3 regions of the Virgibacillus salarius genome follow, and region 1 is predicted to be linked to each of the others. Evidence: riboswitches for the same ligand, from Rfam matches in the RefSeq annotation. Region 1 holds a riboswitch; each other region holds the start of a gene.
The links. Region 1 has a riboswitch for thiamine pyrophosphate ahead of ABDZ84_RS16875 (lipoate--protein ligase family protein). Riboswitches for the same ligand answer to the same signal wherever they lie in the genome.

Region 1 (5,899 bases):
AAAGAATCACCCTTATCGTCAAGTGGCAAAGTTATCTGCACCAGCAGGGTTATTTAACATTAACGAGCCAGTAATATTTGGTTTGCCAATTGTTTTGAATCCTGCAATGTTAATTCCTTTTATTTTGATACCGGTTACGTTAACTGTTACGTCATATATAGCATTGGCGACTGGGCTAGTTCCAAGAACAGTGGCGATCTTGCCGTGGACAACGCCACCAATTTTAAGCGGTTACTTAGTAACTGGAGGAAGCTGGCGTGGAATTGCTTTACAGGTATTTAATTTAACGCTTGCTGTACTTATGTATATACCGTTTATAATGGCAGGAGTTAGAACACTAAGACAACGAAAAGAGGGTTAATACAATGGAAACAACAGAGGATGTTCAAATGTTATCTTTCCAAATTATTTTACATGCTGGAAATGCAAGGTCACATGCGATGGAAGCAATTTCTCATGCAAAGGCATACCAGTTCAACGAGGCACGTCAAAAGATTGAAGCGGCTGATAAAGAATTTAATGACGCACACCATATGCAAACAAAACTCTTACAGGAAGAAGCAGATGGAAAACAAACGGATTTATCCGTAATATTGATCCATGCGCAGGATCATCTAATGACGGCTATGACAGTGAAAGACTTAGCGGTTGAAATGATAGACATGTATGAGAAAATACAAACATTGGAGGGATAATAAAATGAAAATTATACTAGTTTGTTCAGCGGGGATGTCAACGTCTATGCTTGTTAAAAAAATGAAGCAGGCAGCTGAGGAGCGGAAGCTAGATGCAGAAATAAATGCAGTTGCTGAATCACAGTTAAAAAATGAATTAGATAATCTAGACGTTGTATTAATTGGTCCACAGGTTCGCTATTTAGAAAAGAAAATTAAAGAACAGGTTGAACCACATGGCATTGCCGTCGATGTAATCGATCAAATGGCATACGGCATGATACAAGGTGATAAAGTTTTAGATCAGGCAGTAGAGCTTGCAAAATAATTTCATACATGAAAGGAATAGCTGCCTGTTTTCTGAAACGATGGATTACAGCGCAGCTATTTTTTTATCGTCTAGGAAATAGTAAAATTTGCCAATGTGGAAAAGGCGCGTTTTGGGCCGCGTCCAGCCCCAGCCCCCAGAACTAGGCGACATTCATGTTGTTTGGTCGTATAGCGTTTTAAAGGGATTTATTAGTCTGTTAAAGGTGAGCTATCAGAGTTTTCTTATTTAGACCTTTACAATTTATACCAATCTTGTTAAGCTGTTTTTGTTAGAAAATTTAATAGGAAATGTTACAGCACTAGGGGAGCTATTTGGAATAGCTGAGAAAGACGTATTCGTTTTGACCCTCTGTACCCGAACAGGATAATGCCTGCGTGGGAAAGTGTGGTCACCAAGGCTACATAAATGTTGACTGCATTCACAAGGAATGCAGTTTTTAATTTAATGTATAGCAAATCGTTCTCTGTTTTGCAGGTAGTCAGTCTAGTTTTGATCTCGATAGCTCTTTCTATGTGCTGGAAGTCGATTTCTTATTGGGAGGCGATTTTCATGCATGAACAATGGGGATTTTTAGAAAATGTACCACATGATGCTTCCATTAATATGGCATTAGATGAAGCCTTGCTTCATTGGCATTATGAAGGGAAAATACCGCCGACATTACGGTTTTATCGATGGATGAAACCGACACTTTCGATTGGTCATTTTCAAAAAGTAGATGGAAAAATTGACTTAGAAGGTGTACAAAAACATCAATGTCAGTTTGTACGCAGAATGACAGGTGGAAGTGCGGTATTGCATGATGATGAATTAACATACAGTATTGTTATTTCTGAGGATCATCCTATGATAGCTTCTTCGATTCGCCAAGCTTATTATGATTTGTCGAAAGGAATTCTAAAAGGTTATCAAAACTTAGGAATAGAAGCAACCTACGCTGAATCATTTTCCAAGGAGAGAAGTAGTATTTGCTTCGAGCGGCCTGCTTTTTATGAAATGGTTGCAGATGGTAAAAAACTCTCAGGAAATGCACAAACTAGAAAAAAAGGGGTACTGCTTCAGCATGGATCGATACCGATAACCATGAACATTGATTTGCTATTCGATCTATTTTTATTTCCTTCAGACAAATTGAAAGAAAGAAAAAAACAAGGCTTTTGGAAAAAAGCAACAACAATTAATCAGTTAACAAATCAAGCGCATTCGTACGAAACAATTAAACCTGCTTTTATGGAGGGGTTCTCGAAAGGACTAAACATTAAGCTAGAGCCTTTTTCATTAACGAAAAGTCAATGGGATGAAGTATATAAACTTGCTGAAACAAACTATTCTGATGAGAACACGAGAAAAGGAGCGGTCACCCATGCCTAAAGATCAGACGTATATTCGAAAGCCTGAATGGTTAAAAACAAAGTTAAATACGAATAAATCATACAGAGGACTAAAAAAACTAATGCGTGATAATCGCTTAAACACTGTATGTGAAGAGGCACGTTGCCCGAATATTCATGAATGTTGGAGTGAAAGAAAAACAGCTACCTTTATGATTCTTGGAGATACATGTACACGAGGATGCCGTTTTTGTGCTGTAAAGACTGGACTGCCAAATGAACTGGATTGGGGAGAGCCAGAAAGAGTTGCGGATTCTGTTGTTGTAATGGGGCTTAGACATGTTGTTGTAACAGCAGTTGCTCGCGATGACTTAAATGATGGTGGTGCTGCCGTTTTTGCTGAAACTGTTCGAGCAGTACGAAGAAAAAATCCTGGCTGTACTATCGAAATTCTACCTTCTGATATGAAGGGTGACTATGATAGTCTGCATACACTTATGGATAGTGCTCCAGATATTTTTAACCATAATATTGAAACGGTAAGGAGATTAACAAAACGTGTACGTGCCAGAGCGATGTATGACCGTTCCTTGCAGCTACTTCAACGGGTAAAAGAAATTGCTCCAAACACACCAACAAAATCTAGTATTATGGTAGGTTTAGGAGAAGAAAAAGAGGAGATTATTCAAGCGATGGATGATCTGTTAGCACATCAGGTAGACATTGTAACAATTGGTCAATACTTACAACCAACTAAAAAACATTTAAATGTAGAGCGTTATTATCATCCTGATGAGTTTAAAGAGCTGAAGGAAATAGCTATTAATAAAGGCTTCAGGCATTGTGAGGCAGGTCCATTAGTTCGTTCTTCCTATCATGCAGATGAGCAAGTAACACAAGCTTCTGCACAGCGTCGAATTAATTATATGAAGGGCTATGAGAAACAGGAAAATAAGGAAGTCGACTTCACTTTTTAACTTCATCATGATACGTTATCATGAAACTTCTTATATCTGTTTTTCGTAATAAGAATAGTCAAGAGATTCAGACCTATGAAGTGAATAGAAATGGAGCGTATACAGATGAATGCTGTAACAATAAAGCAACTAGCAAAGCAATTTAGTTTGGAAGTATTGGCAGGAGAGGACCAATTGAACCGAACGATAACAAAAGCTAGAACGCATCGGCCTGGATTGGAGTTTATTGGATACTTTGATTTCTTTCCGATGGAACACGTTCAAGTATTGGGAAGAAAAGAAATTACCTACTTACATCAATTATCACATGAGGAGCGGCAGCTACGTATCGGTAACATCGTAAACTATCATCCACCTTGTTTTATTGTTACATCAAATCAAGAGGGATTAACGTATTTGACTAGATTTTGCAAGCAAGAAGGTATTCCATTATTACGTACGAAGGAAGCGACATCTACATTTATGGATAAATATGATGCTTATATGGTAAAGGCATTAGCTCCTGAGACTGCTGTTCACGGTGTATGTGTTAATATTTTTGGACTTGGTATATTGATTCGTGGTAAATCTGGAATTGGTAAAAGCGAGATTGCCCATGCCTTAATTGGTCGAGGACATCGGCTTGTAGCAGATGATATGGTTGTCTTAAAAAAATTAGGACCAGAAACATTACTCGGTACACATAATGGTACAAATAAGGAATTTCTTGCACTACGAAGCATTGGGCTCTTAAATGTGGTAAGACTGTATGGTAGAAAGGCATTTCAAGAGGAAACTCGTATTGCTCTTGATATTGAGCTGGCAGCGTGGCAAAAGAATGAGTTAAATAATGAATTAGAAGTAGCTACGGAAACTAGTGATTATATGGGGGTAACAATTCCTCGTATTGAAATACAGCTACAGCCTGGTCGTGATGTTGTCGGCTTAATTGAAGCGGCAGCAAATAATTGGTATTTACAGCAGCAAGGATATAGTGCTGCGGAAGAATTTATTCAACGTTTAGATTCTGATCGGACAGAAACAGAAGAGTAAAAATAGATAGAAGTCCTTCTATCATAGAAGGATCAAGAGACTGAGACAAAAGAATGAAGAAACAATCAAAAAACGAACGATAATTGGTTGAAATTAATTATTGTTCGTTTTTTGATCAAAATTATTAATTCAGCACCTGAAATAAGCGAGACTCCAGCGGGAACAGTACGCGTCCGCAGATCCACTTGGTAAGGTGTTTTTCTTTACCAAGTTAGCTAAGGCCGGCCTGCGGAAAGCGCGTATATTTTCACGGTGCGGCGATGATACTCCTATTGATAACATGATTATTCGTATTTTGAGTAAAGAAGGTGTGCTTATTCCAGAAAACCATTACACGTCATGTGTGGGAAGTAGCGATAGAACAGGTTCAAAGGAACTGGATTTATAATCAAAGTAAGTGGATGTATCCGAATGAGAAAAGAGAAGTGGAACGTAGCTACGCAGATTCAGAAGAACTGCATGGGCTGCGTTATTGTCGTTTCCTCGGAAAGCGAGTGGTATTCCGTTCGCCTACGAAAAAAGTCTTGTAGAAAACACAAAAGGTTCTCTACAAGCTAAACCTCCTACCATATCAAGGAGGTTTTATACGTTATGGAACCATTAAAAATAAAGAAATAACAGAAATAAGTGGGATGGCCATTGTTAACATTAGGCTGATCATCGAAAAGTTGTTTACAGCCGATTTGGAATTTTCCTCCACATCTACTTTTCTCTGCATAAAAATAAAGAAAGCAGCAAATAACATGAAAAACACAATAATTATTCCAGGGACATATAAAGTAGAAACATCAGAAACAGGGGCTAGTTTTGAAAAGCCGTATATAATGAGAATAATTGGAATGGCTTCGCTTATAGCTACACCTAACATCATATTTGTTTGTACTTTACCTTGCTGTCTAGGATCCTTTTTAAGCTTTTCAACGTTTATTTTAAATAGAATTAAAATGGGAAATACAGCGAATGCTGCTGCAGCGACAAACACATAGGGAATCACTGTCTCATCCTCCTTACCTCTAGTAAAAATGCTAAAACCAGCTTACCATGTACTATGAAGTTCCACAATAAGATTTGCTAAAAACTGCTATTATTCGATATAATTTAAGCTGGTCTTATCTGAATTGAAAATAATTATAATCCAGCTAGGAAAGTCATCTAGGATACTTAGGAGAATTCTATGTTTAATTACTTGGATTTATGGATTGCGTTTTTAATAGCACTCTTAACTGCTTTTTTACTTACATATCCAGTGAAAAAATTTGCTATGTTTATTGGAGCTGTCGACTTACCGAATCATCGTAAAATACATACGAAGGTGACACCTCGTTTAGGTGGACTTGCTATATTTTTAGGAACGATAGCTGGGATGATTTATTTACATCCTATGCATCCACATTTACCAGAAATTGCTGCAGGTGCTGTTGTAATCATTCTTACAGGTGCTTTAGATGATCGGTTCAGCATTCGACCAGTTGTAAAGCTGACGGGCCAGCTAATTGCTGCTACATTTCTCGTATCTGCTGGGCTGATTATAGAAAGACTGACATTGCCATTTTT
Region 2 (5,899 bases), on a different contig from region 1:
TAAATAATTCGTATTCAAAGTGAGGAGAATTATATGAGAGTTGGTGTAATTGGAACTGGTAATATGGGAGAGAATCATATACGAACGTATTCGTCTATGTATCATCACTGCCAACTAATAGGTATATATGATATAGATGAAACGAAAAGAAATGAAATAGCTAAAAAATACAGTATTAAGCCTTTCCCATCATTGGATAATCTCTTAAAAGAAGTTGACGCTGTTAGTATAGCTGTCCCAACTAAGTTTCATTATGATATTGGTTTAAAGTGTATTGATAATAAAGTACACATGTTATTAGAAAAACCTATGACCAGTACAGTAGAACAAGCAAAAGATTTGCTTTATAAATCTTTAAAATCAGGGGTCATACTTCAAGTTGGCCACATTGAGCTTTTTAATCCCGTAATTCAGGAACTTCTAAAGGTATTAGAAAATAAAAAAATAATTGGCATTGAATTTCAGCGTATGAGCCCCTACCATAAAAGAATTAAAAATATCGATGTTGTAGAGGATTTAATGATTCATGATCTTTATATTTTGCAAGAGATTCTTAAGGATAAACTCATGGAAGTTAAGGCGTTAGGAAAAATAATTGACGGTACAATTAAGCATGCTGTGGTCATTGCCAAGTCTTCACAAGAGACAATCGTAAAGCTGTCAGCTAGTTTTAAATCTAAAAATAAAATTAGAACCATACAAATTCTCGCTGAAGATGCTTTTATAGACGTCAATTTATTAAAAAAAGAAATCAACATACGAAGCTCTATTCTCACCAAAACTATTAAGGTGGATGATTCTATACATCCACTACAAGTACAACTAACTGATTTCATAAATTGTATCAATCTTAAAAGAGAGCCTTCCGTAACTGGGAATGCAGGGATAAGAGCATTATTAATCACTAATAGCATTACTAATGAAATTAACAATGAGTAATAACAGATGTTCAACTTACAGATACAATTCTATATATAGGAAATATTAAAGTTAGTGCATTACTATGAATTACCATTACAATTTTATATAACCAAGGCTGAAACCAGTAATTGTAACAAGTTTTAAAACAACTTCAAGTAACTAGTTACCTATATTTCATAGGTAACTGGTTCTTCGATTTGTTTGAATTCTGATATCTTAATTATGTCTGATTCATCCTTTTGGTAGAGTTGGCAATTATTCCAGTGTATACAATACAAATTGTTTTTGATCACCATTAAAACAGTGAGCTATTACCTGTGACGACTAAGAAACTGATCTTGAAATTATAATCCCTATTTTGCCGTTGATCTCAAACGATTTTCTTCGTAAGAATATATTTATCAAATGCTATGTAACCGAAGATATTCTCCATTTTAAACCACTTTTTCAAGTTATTTAACTCCTGCTGAAGAATTAATTTCTTAGTGGACTTAATTCTGTAGCAAAAATTTAATACATTTAATTAGTAAATTATATATGCGAGGTTCCTTCACACTATTCAATTAATCTGTCATTTTTACAAATTGAAGAACTAATTCAAGGTTTGTCCAGCAAGTGCGTATTTTAAGAGGAATACATATATTGGACGTTTCTATAATTGTTTTTTAATGGGACCTTTTATTCTCTCTCTACATTCCATACCGTTAAACTATAATAACAGGTATAATCCTTCAAAAAGAAGAAGAATCATACCTGTTTTCGCATTTGAAGATTGAACAAAACTAAATGTTAGATTATGCTACGTAAATCGCACGAAATTAATAGCATTCAAAGATATATAAATTTTTTCAGTTCCATAACCATTACTAACATCAATAACAAGTACTAATTGTGATGTCACGTTCGAAAGAATACCTTCTATTAAATTACTATCTGTAGCTACTTCAACATTAGAACCTACACGTGTATTCAATTCAGCAGAAAAAGTATATAAAAACATCGTTATTCCTCCTTTATAATTCAGTAATCAACTCAATTTTATTTATTCGAATCAATGTTTGTTCTCCTGTATTTTCAATTAAGACAACATAGTCAGATCTAACCTTCAAAAGAGTCCCTGTTACTGTTCCAAAAGGAGTAGTGATCTCTATCTGTTCGTTCACCAAACTCTGAAGTAATTCTCTAATCGTAGAGGGAGTGCTTACCATTTTATCTTCACCCTTTCTTTAATATATCTCTATTTACCCTATGCTAAATTCATCTTGTCGTAAGGGCATTTATTTCCAAATAACATAAATTCAACAAATATCATATAACTATAAATAAAACTTAATAGACTGCTATCTTTAAGTGATATTAAAATTACGCGTTTATAAAAATAACTCTGTAGGTTAATACGCTATATTCTTTTTCCCATGACAAATAACAATATATTTGTTATGCTTGATTCAGTTAGTTGCTGAAAGCATAATTAAATTCACAAGTTACTTAACTACTAGGGGTGCCCAATATGTGGGCTGAGAGGAAACACGTGACGTTTCTAACTCTTATGGACCTGATCTGGTTAATACCAGCGGAGGGAAGTAGTAGACGCAACGTCTTTCTATTTTCTTACACAAAGCCAGGTCCATGGAGGATCTGGTTTTTTTCATAAGAACAGAGTGGATGTATATTATGCTTTGCTGTCTACCTTTAGCATCCATAGCTACTGGGGAGAGGCGTGTAGGACGTAAGCTATACCGCATATTGTCGGTAATTCCTATTGTTGTCCTATGCTCACTTTTTATAGAAAGGAGGGAATAAGTGAGAAGAACGCACGTATTAACATTGATGGCAATTTTCGTAGCAATTGGAACATTAGGAGCACAATTCTTATGGTTTCCTGCTGGAATTGCTAAAGCGTATCCAGTGCAGCACGCAGTAAATGTAATGGCGGCAGTAATACTGGGACCTGGTCCAGCCGTAGTCATAGCTTTTATGATTGGAATTTTACGAAATATGCTGGGGATTGGTACATTACTTGCTTTTCCGGGAGCAATGGTTGGTGCTTTCCTTGCTGGGCTTTTTTATCAGTGGTTTGGTAGAAAGCTGTGGGCTGTGATCGGAGAAAGCATTGGTACTGGTATTATCGGATCATTCATAGCGGTTCCATTTGCTAAATTGTTTATGGACAGTGCTGCTGGCGCTTTCATTTTCATGCCATCGTTTTTGGTAAGTAGCATAACTGGCGCATTTATTGGCTGGTTCATTTTATTACGAGTAAAGCAAGAAGATACGATACGCGTACAAGGAAACTACTAGGGGCGCTTTGTTGCTGAGATAAGGACTTTTCCTTTGTCCCTTTGAACCTGATCTGGATAATACCAGCGCAGGAAAGTAGTGGGGAACATATTATTATCCTCTATTTATCTACTTTTACACCTCTAGTGGCTTCCCATAATAGAAGGAGGCTAAATATGAATTTCACTGATCAATTAAGAGAAGAAAACAATGATATTTTCCAGCTTATTTTTAATCATCCCTTTGTTCAGGGGATAGGGACTGGCGAGATTTCTAAAGATGCGCTCGCACATTATATTAAAGCGGACTTTGAATACTTAAATGCCTTTATGCAAATTTATGGAATAGCGCTATCCAAATCAAAGAAACGTGATGATATTGCTTATTTCTTTGATCAAATAAATTTTATATTAAACGATGAAATCCACCCACATCATAACTTCTGCAATCATATCGGTGTGGACTATGCGTCCTTACAAGGACACCCTTTGCCACCTACTGCAGATCATTACATTAAACATATGATGTATCATGCACAAATGGGAACGTCTAGTGAGATACTAGGAGCTCTACTTCCATGCCCTTGGACATACTTAGAAATTGGTAGGGAATTAATGGAGCAGTATAATCCTAATAAAGATCACCCTTTTTACGATTGGATTAGTTTCTATGCAAGTGGTGATGTAGATAATACCACCTTTGAATTGAGAAAACGGTTGGATATACTTGCAGAAAATGCTGCCAAGGATGAAAAAGATCTCATTAGAGAAGCTTTTCGAAAAAGCTGCCAGCTGGAGCTTAAATTCTGGGAAATGGCCTACACATGTGAATCATGGCCAAACGCAGAAAAGGTGAACAGCTAATGGCTAGCATACCTTGCGCGCTGACTATTGCTGGAACAGATCCGAGTGGCGGTGCTGGCATACAGGCAGACCTAAAAACATTTCAAGAACTAACCGTATATGGAATGTCTGTAATCACCTCTGTTGTGGCACAAAATACAACCGGTGTGCAAAACGTACACCATCTACCTGTTACGATGATAAATGAGCAACTAAACTCAGTTATATCAGATATGCCTGTGCATAGCATAAAAACAGGTATGATTGCGAACAAAGATATGATGCAGGTTATTGCAGAGCACTTGTCCAAATCAGTTGTGAACTATGTCATGGACCCTGTCATGGTTGCAACTAGTGGCGATCCATTAATATCGGAAGATGCTCGATCGTTTCTCAAACAGCAGCTATTACCATTAGCGACTGTAGTTACTCCTAATATTCCTGAAGCACAGTATATTACAGGACAATCTATTGATAATACAAGTGATTTGCAAGAAGCGGCTTTCGAGATCGTCAAAAGCTTTGGAGCACGCGCAGCACTTGTTAAAGGTGGCCACCTGCAAGGTAAAGCCGTCGACTATTTATATGATGGGAATAAGCTTTACACGTTCGAAGCAGAGCGGTTTCAAACAAAGAATACACATGGTACAGGTTGTACGTATTCAGCGGCAATTACTGCTCATCTAAGTAAAGGTCTACCACTTTACGAAGCTGTAAAGCAGGCGAAACAGTATGTAACAGCTGCTATTCAATACTCCTTTTCACTTGGTGCCGGTAACGGACCTACAAATCATTGGGCGGTACGCAAAGAAAGGGTGGAACAATGACACAATCCATTATTCAAGCAGTTAGAGAACAAAAACCATTGATCCATAACTTAACCAATGAAGTAGTCATGAATTTTACAGCTAATGGTCTGTTAGCCTTTGGTGGAGCACCGATAATGGCAAAAGCAGAACAAGAGGCTAAAGAAATGGCTACCGCTGCGAATGGTGTACTTATTAATATTGGTACAACAACTTTAAACGAGCTATCAGCTATGAAACTAGCAGGAATAGCCGCAAATAAAAAAGGTATCCCTGTCGTACTTGACCCAGTTGGCGTAGCGGCTACAACCTTTCGCCAAGAAGCTGTAAAGCATTTGCTACACGAAGTACAGTTTACCGCAATCAAAGGTAATGCTGGTGAAATGGCACAGCTTGTGGAGATCCCTTGGAAAACAAAAGGTGTTGAGTCAATTGGGGACGGTAATCTAGAAGAAATTGCCGTTAAAGTTGCCAAAGCCTATCATACAACTGCTGTAGTTACTGGTGAGACGGATGTAATTTACAGTGAAGGGAAAATAATTCACAACACGACTGGTCATGTATGGCTAGAAAAAATTACTGGTGCAGGCTGCTTATTAGGAGCTATTCTAACTGCATGCTTAACAACTAATCATGCTCTAGAAGCTAAGGCATTGGCAGCAGTACAGTTTTATGGACTTGCTGCTGAACACGCGGCTTCTCAAGAATATGTGCTTGGTCCTGGAAGCTTCTTACCAGCATTTATAGACGCCCTTTCCAAAGACTTAGATCAATTGAAAGGAGTTAATTAATCTTTGCAGCTAAAGGATGCTCTAAGAAAATACTTTATTATGGGTAGTCAGAACTGCCATAACGATCCAAAGCATATTTTGGAACAAGCAGTAAAAGCTGGTATAACAGCATTTCAATTTAGAGAAAAAGGAAACGGGTCATTAACTGGTTATAAAAAATTTATTTTAGGAAAACAACTTCGGAATATCTGTCAAAACTATCGTATACCTTTCTTCGTTAACGATGACATAGAACTTGCTGAAATATTAGATGCAGATG
Region 3 (5,899 bases), on a different contig from region 1:
GATGTATATGCACGTGAAGTATTAGACTCACGCGGTAACCCGACAGTTGAAGTGGAAGTATTTACAGAATCAGGTGCCTTCGGTTCTGCACTTGTGCCAAGCGGTGCATCTACCGGTGAATACGAGGCTGTGGAATTACGTGATGGTGATAAAGATCGTTATCTTGGAAAAGGTGTTCTAAAAGCAGTTCAAAACGTAAATGAAATAATTGCACCTGAATTACTTGGGATTGATGTTACTCGTCAGAATATCATCGATGCGTTAATGATCGAATTAGATGGAACTGAAAATAAAGGCAAACTTGGTGCTAACGCAATTCTTGGTGTATCCATGGCTGTAGCACATGCTGCTGCTAGTTATCTTGAAGTACCGTTATATAACTACCTCGGTGGATTTAATGCAAAAACCCTACCAACACCAATGATGAATATTCTTAATGGTGGTGAGCATGCCGATAATAACGTAGATATTCAAGAGTTTATGGTTATGCCAGTTGGAGCAGAAACGTTCCAAGAAGCACTACGTACGGGTGCTGAAATTTTCCATTCATTGAAAAATGTATTAAAATCAAAGGGGTATAACACAGCTGTTGGTGACGAAGGCGGATTTGCACCAAACCTTGCTTCTAATGAAGAAGCTTTACAAACAATTGTGGAAGCAATTGAAGCTGCTGGTTACAAGCCAGGAGAAGAAGTGAAGCTTGCAATGGATGTTGCTGCTTCAGAAATATATGAAGATGGTAAATATAATCTAAAAGGTGAAGGTGTTGTTCGTACTTCTGAAGAGATGGTTGATTGGTATGAAGACATGATCAACAAATACCCAATTATCTCCATTGAAGATGGACTAGATGAAAATGATTGGGATGGATTTAAAGTATTAACAGATCGTCTTGGTGGACGAGTACAGCTTGTCGGAGATGATTTATTTGTAACAAATACTAATAAGCTTTCCAAAGGTATTGAACAAGGTATTGGAAACTCTATCTTAGTAAAAGTTAATCAAATCGGTACATTAACAGAGACGTTCGAAGCAATCGAAATGGCAAAACGCGCTGGCTATACAGCGGTTATCTCACACCGTTCAGGAGAAACAGAAGATGCAACGATCGCTGACATTGCTGTAGCGACTAATGCAGGTCAGATCAAAACAGGTGCACCTTCTCGAACAGATCGTGTAGCTAAATACAATCAACTGCTTCGCATTGAAGATGAGCTAGCAGGCATGGGTGAATATGCTGGTAAGACAGCGTTCTATAACCTAAATAAATAGGGAAGAAAACCTCTTAAGGTATGGTGGTTATACTTTAAGAGGTTTTTTATAGGTTTATCCCACACATATAACTGGCAGTAATAATCCACTTTAAGCAATAAAGTAAAACCACTATGGGGAAGTGGAGGATCGATTGCCGGTAAATGTCCGGTCGGTTCAAAGGATTTTAGGTCTGTGGTGCTAACAATCAATGTGGGATAAATAAAACCCCCACTGATTAAAGTGTCACTTTATGCAGAAGTTGCTTCTATGTTCATAGAAGTTTCTATATTTTTTGAGTTTCTTAAACTTGATTAAATGGACGAATTATGTCATAGTTACTATGGAATTAATAATAGAATACTAAAGTTGTAGGGGGACCAGTGTTGCTGGTTGAGATTGTATCCGTAAGGTACTGACTCTTAGAACCTGATCTGGTTTAAACCAGCGTAGGGAACATGTTTGATACATCAAATATTAAGTTGTATATGCCCTAATGGTGATTAACCATCTAGGGCATTTTTTATAGTCTAAGAAATTATAAAATTTGCGTGTTGAGCTGCGTCCAGCTCCAGCGCCCAGAAACTAGGCTACTTCATCATGAATCGCCCTAATCTAAATCATCATCGGCTCGCAAGCTCACCGTGAGTCCTTTATCTCCGTTGAATCGTCGCTGCGTTGCTAATCGGGTGTTTGCGCTTTTATTCTTAGCGAAGGAATTACAGTCAAACAAGATGATACATACGCTGTTCCTTACAATGAGAAAGGTATTCAAGAGGAGGAAAACATTGAAGAAGCTTTTACTGCTTAGTTTAGGGATTACACTGCTTATATTAACGGCATGTGGTACAGAAGAGAAAGAACAAAGTCAGCAGAACAATGACTCAACAGAAAAGAAAAAGATCTCTGTTGTACTTGATTGGACACCAAATACGAATCATACAGGATTATATGTTGCAAAAGAGAAGGGATATTTTGAAGAGCAAGGCCTTGATGTGGACATAATTATGCCTGGTGAAGCGGGAGCAGATCAGTTAATTGCATCTGGTAAAGCAGATTTTGGTGTGAGTTATCAGGAGGGGATTACTGAAGCTCGTGTACAAGATATACCGATTGTTTCCATTGCTGCTGTTATACAGCATAATACCTCAGGTTTTGCCTCACCCAAGAATAAACAGATTACTACACCTAAAGATTTTGAAGATAAAACATATGGTGGCTGGGGAGCTCCAGTAGAAAAAGCGGTTCTAACCTCACTCATGCAGCAGGAAAATGCTAATGTAGAATCAGTTGATATTATCAACATGGGCGATACGGACTTTTTTACTGCGGTGAAAAGAGATATTGATTTTGCGTGGATTTATTATGGTTGGACTGGTGTAGAGGCAGAGCTCCGTGATGAAGAAATTAATATGGTGTATTTAACCGATTATTCGTCAAATTTAGATTATTACACGCCGGTTTTAGCTACCAATGAAAAAATGATCAAAGATGATCCAGAAACAGTTAAGCAATTCTTAGCTGCAGTATCTAAAGGTTATAATCTAGCAATTGAGCAACCAGAGGAAGCCGCTGATATCTTAATTAACGCTGTTCCTGATTTGGATGCAGAATTAGTAAAAGCAAGTCAAGCTTGGTTAGTGTCAAAGTATCAAGATGATGCGGACCAGTGGGGGGAACAAAAGCAAGAGGTATGGGAGAATTACGCCAATTGGATGTATGAGAATGAGCTGTTAGATAAACCGTTAGATAGTGAAAAAGCATTTACAAATGAGTTTTTACCAGAAACAAAGGAGGAATAAATGATGGCAGATGCACTAGTTAGTATTCAAATTATCCCGAAAACGAAAAATGGTGAAGATGTTATTCCGTATGTGGATGAAGCGATTAAGATTATCGATCATTCCGGAGTTAAGTATCAGGTAAGTCCACTAGAAACTACAATGCAAGGTGATCTTGCAGAACTATTTGGAATTATTGAGAAGATGAATAAAAGGATGACTGAAATTGGTTGTGAAAATGTTATTTCACAGGTGAAGGTTCTTTATCAACCTTCTGGAGCTTCCATGGAACAATTAACGGAGAAGTATCGCTAATGAGAAGATTGCGAGAAAAGGGATGGCGACCAGCTCTGGTCCTCATCCTTTTCCTTATCAGTTGGGAAATAGCTTGTCGTATTTTTTCGATCCCAGCTTGGCTACTACCTGCTCCAAGTGTAATATGGCAAGAAGCTGTCAATGGCTGGCCAAATTATGCTAGTCATCTACAATCGACTATCCAACTATCGATTATCGGATTTATGATAGGCAGCAGTGTAGGTACGCTCGTTGCTGTTTGTCTTCATCTCATTCCGACAGTTAGGGAAGCCTTTTATCCATTATTAATAATATCACAGAATATACCTATTATTATTTTAGCTCCCTTATTAGTAATTTGGTTTGGTTTTGGAATATTGCCGAAATTAATTGTTATTACACTTGTTTGTTTTTTTCCAATAACTATAGCAGCTTTAGATGGATTTAGACAAACAAGTGGAGAACTGAAACACTATATGCAAATGACAGGTGCCAGTAAAGGGCAAATCTTTCGTAAGCTAGAGTGGCCATATGGATTACCTTCTTTGTTTAGTGGTTTAAAGATATCGGCGACATATAGCGTAATGGGAGCGGTGATATCTGAATGGCTTGGTGCAAGTGAAGGAATTGGAGTATATATGACTTTGGCATCTTCGTCTTTCCGAACAGATCGTGTCTTTGTTGCTATCTTATTTATAGTGCTGCTAAGTTTATTGTTTTTTGGCTGTATTTCATTAATTGAAAAAAGAGTAATTAAATGGAAACCGGAAGAAGGGAAGATCAGTGAGTAACTTAGAACTTGTAAATCTAACAAAAAAATATGGGGAAACTACTATTCTTAATCGTATTTCATTAACGGTGCGAAACGGAGAGTTTGTTTCGATTGTTGGACCATCAGGAAGTGGGAAGAGCACGTTATTTCGACTGATTGGAGGGATTACCTCACCTAATTCCGGTACGATTAAATTAAATGGAAAAGAGATTATCGGCAAACGGGGATTCATCAGCTATATGCCTCAATCAGATTCCTTACTTCCTTGGCGTTCGATTTTACAAAATGTTGTCTTAGCGGCAGAAATTGCAGGTAGAAAAGATGAATTAGAAGCAAAACGAATGCTAGAACGAGCTTGCTTAAAAGGATATGAAAATGCATATCCCCATGAATTATCTGGAGGAATGAAGCAGCGCGCTTCTTTTGTACGCAGTATTTTAAGTCCCCAGCCTGTTATTTGTTTAGATGAACCATTTTCCGCATTGGATGAATTTACCCGTTTGGACATGCAAAAGTGGTTATTAGCAATGTGGAATGAGCATCAACGATCAATCCTTTTCGTAACGCATAATATAGAAGAAGCATTATTTCTATCTGATCGTGTGATCGTGTTGTCAGCTCGTCCGGCTTCGATAAAAAAAGAATTCACAATTCCTTTTTCAAGACCAAGAGAGGAAGCGTTAGTTTTATCAGAAGCATTTCTAGAGTATAAGAAAAGGATATATCAGGAATTGAGGGCTACAAATGGATAGCTTCATTATTGATGCACACATTCACTTAGATATGTATACACAGGAGGAACAAACAGAAATTATTAAATCTTTGAAACGGCATCATGTTAGCTCACTAATTTCTGTTTCGAATAACCTAGCATCGTCAATTTCCAATTTAAGGTTAGCGGAGAGATGTTCCGCAGTTAAACCTGCTTTCGGATTTCATCCGGAACAAGAAATACCTAACGATAATGATATAGCTGATTTAATACAATTTATTGACTCGAATCTAGACAGAGCAATTGCGGTAGGTGAAGTAGGTCTACCTTATTACAAGCGACAAGAAAATTCAAATTTAATGGTAAAGCCATATATTGAATTACTAGAATTATTTATACGAAAAGCTAAAGAATGGAATAAGCCAATTGTACTTCATGCAGTTTATGATGATGCTACCATTGCCTGTGATTTATTAGAAAAGTATTCCATCACCAATGCACAGTTTCATTGGTTTAAGGGTGACAAACCTACAATGGAACGAATGAGCCAGAATGGATATTTTATATCCATCACACCAGATGTCATGTACGAACGAGAAATTAACCAGCTAGTTAATAAATACCCAATAACTCATATGATGGTGGAAACGGATGGGCCTTGGCAGTTTGCTGGTCCGTTTATCAACCAACTGACCCATCCAAAAATGATCCATAAGTCGATTAAACAAATAGCGACAATTAAAAAAATGCCTCTTCCTGATGTACAGGAACAACTTTATGTTAATACATCCCAGTTCTTTCATCTTAAGAATGACAAGTGAACATAGGACGAGTATGAATGGGAATATCATGTTAACAAGACATATGTTTATGGAGGGTTTTTATGTCTCAAAAAGTGTTGTTATTTGGTGATGTAGGTATTGATGATACAATCGCGCTTATCTATGCTTATTTGAACGATGATGTAGAAGTCATCGGCATTGTGGCGGATTATGGAAACGTATCAAGAGAAAATGCAATTGCGAATATCTTATATATCCGCAGTCTTTTTCCAACAAAAGAGGTAGAGGATATTAAAGTAATTGCTGG

Region 2: it holds a riboswitch for thiamine pyrophosphate, as region 1 does, so the genes downstream of both, tenA (thiaminase II) here and ABDZ84_RS16875 (lipoate--protein ligase family protein) in region 1, are expected to answer to the same signal.
Region 3: it holds a riboswitch for thiamine pyrophosphate, as region 1 does, so the genes downstream of both, ABDZ84_RS19560 (ABC transporter substrate-binding protein) here and ABDZ84_RS16875 (lipoate--protein ligase family protein) in region 1, are expected to answer to the same signal.

Annotation. Positions count from the first base shown of each region.
Region 1 covers NZ_BAAACY010000137.1:14,539-20,437, forward strand. Annotated here, with positions in the region: gene ABDZ84_RS16860 (PTS sugar transporter subunit IIC) at 1-361, shown strand, start outside; gene ABDZ84_RS16865 (PTS lactose/cellobiose transporter subunit IIA) at 366-695, shown strand; gene ABDZ84_RS16870 (PTS sugar transporter subunit IIB) at 700-1,002, shown strand; TPP riboswitch at 1,296-1,403, shown strand; gene ABDZ84_RS16875 (lipoate--protein ligase family protein) at 1,555-2,376, shown strand; gene lipA (lipoyl synthase) at 2,369-3,313, shown strand; gene hprK (HPr(Ser) kinase/phosphatase) at 3,419-4,345, shown strand; gene ABDZ84_RS16890 (hypothetical protein) at 4,935-5,339, opposite strand; gene ABDZ84_RS16895 (glycosyltransferase family 4 protein) at 5,520-5,899, shown strand, end outside.
Region 2 covers NZ_BAAACY010000044.1:3,693-9,591, reverse strand. Annotated here, with positions in the region: gene ABDZ84_RS06575 (Gfo/Idh/MocA family protein) at 34-939, shown strand; gene ABDZ84_RS06570 (hypothetical protein) at 1,721-1,921, opposite strand; gene ABDZ84_RS06565 (DUF2642 domain-containing protein) at 1,935-2,129, opposite strand; TPP riboswitch at 2,409-2,520, shown strand; gene thiW (energy coupling factor transporter S component ThiW) at 2,725-3,222, shown strand; TPP riboswitch at 3,211-3,313, shown strand; gene tenA (thiaminase II) at 3,378-4,064, shown strand; gene thiD (bifunctional hydroxymethylpyrimidine kinase/phosphomethylpyrimidine kinase) at 4,064-4,870, shown strand; gene thiM (hydroxyethylthiazole kinase) at 4,867-5,640, shown strand; gene thiE (thiamine phosphate synthase) at 5,644-5,899, shown strand, end outside.
Region 3 covers NZ_BAAACY010000165.1:10,457-16,355, forward strand. Annotated here, with positions in the region: gene eno (phosphopyruvate hydratase) at 1-1,272, shown strand, start outside; TPP riboswitch at 1,615-1,724, shown strand; gene ABDZ84_RS19560 (ABC transporter substrate-binding protein) at 2,040-3,053, shown strand; gene ABDZ84_RS19565 (thiamine-binding protein) at 3,057-3,347, shown strand; gene ABDZ84_RS19570 (ABC transporter permease) at 3,347-4,117, shown strand; gene ABDZ84_RS19575 (ABC transporter ATP-binding protein) at 4,110-4,850, shown strand; gene ABDZ84_RS19580 (TatD family hydrolase) at 4,843-5,631, shown strand; gene ABDZ84_RS19585 (nucleoside hydrolase) at 5,694-5,899, shown strand, end outside.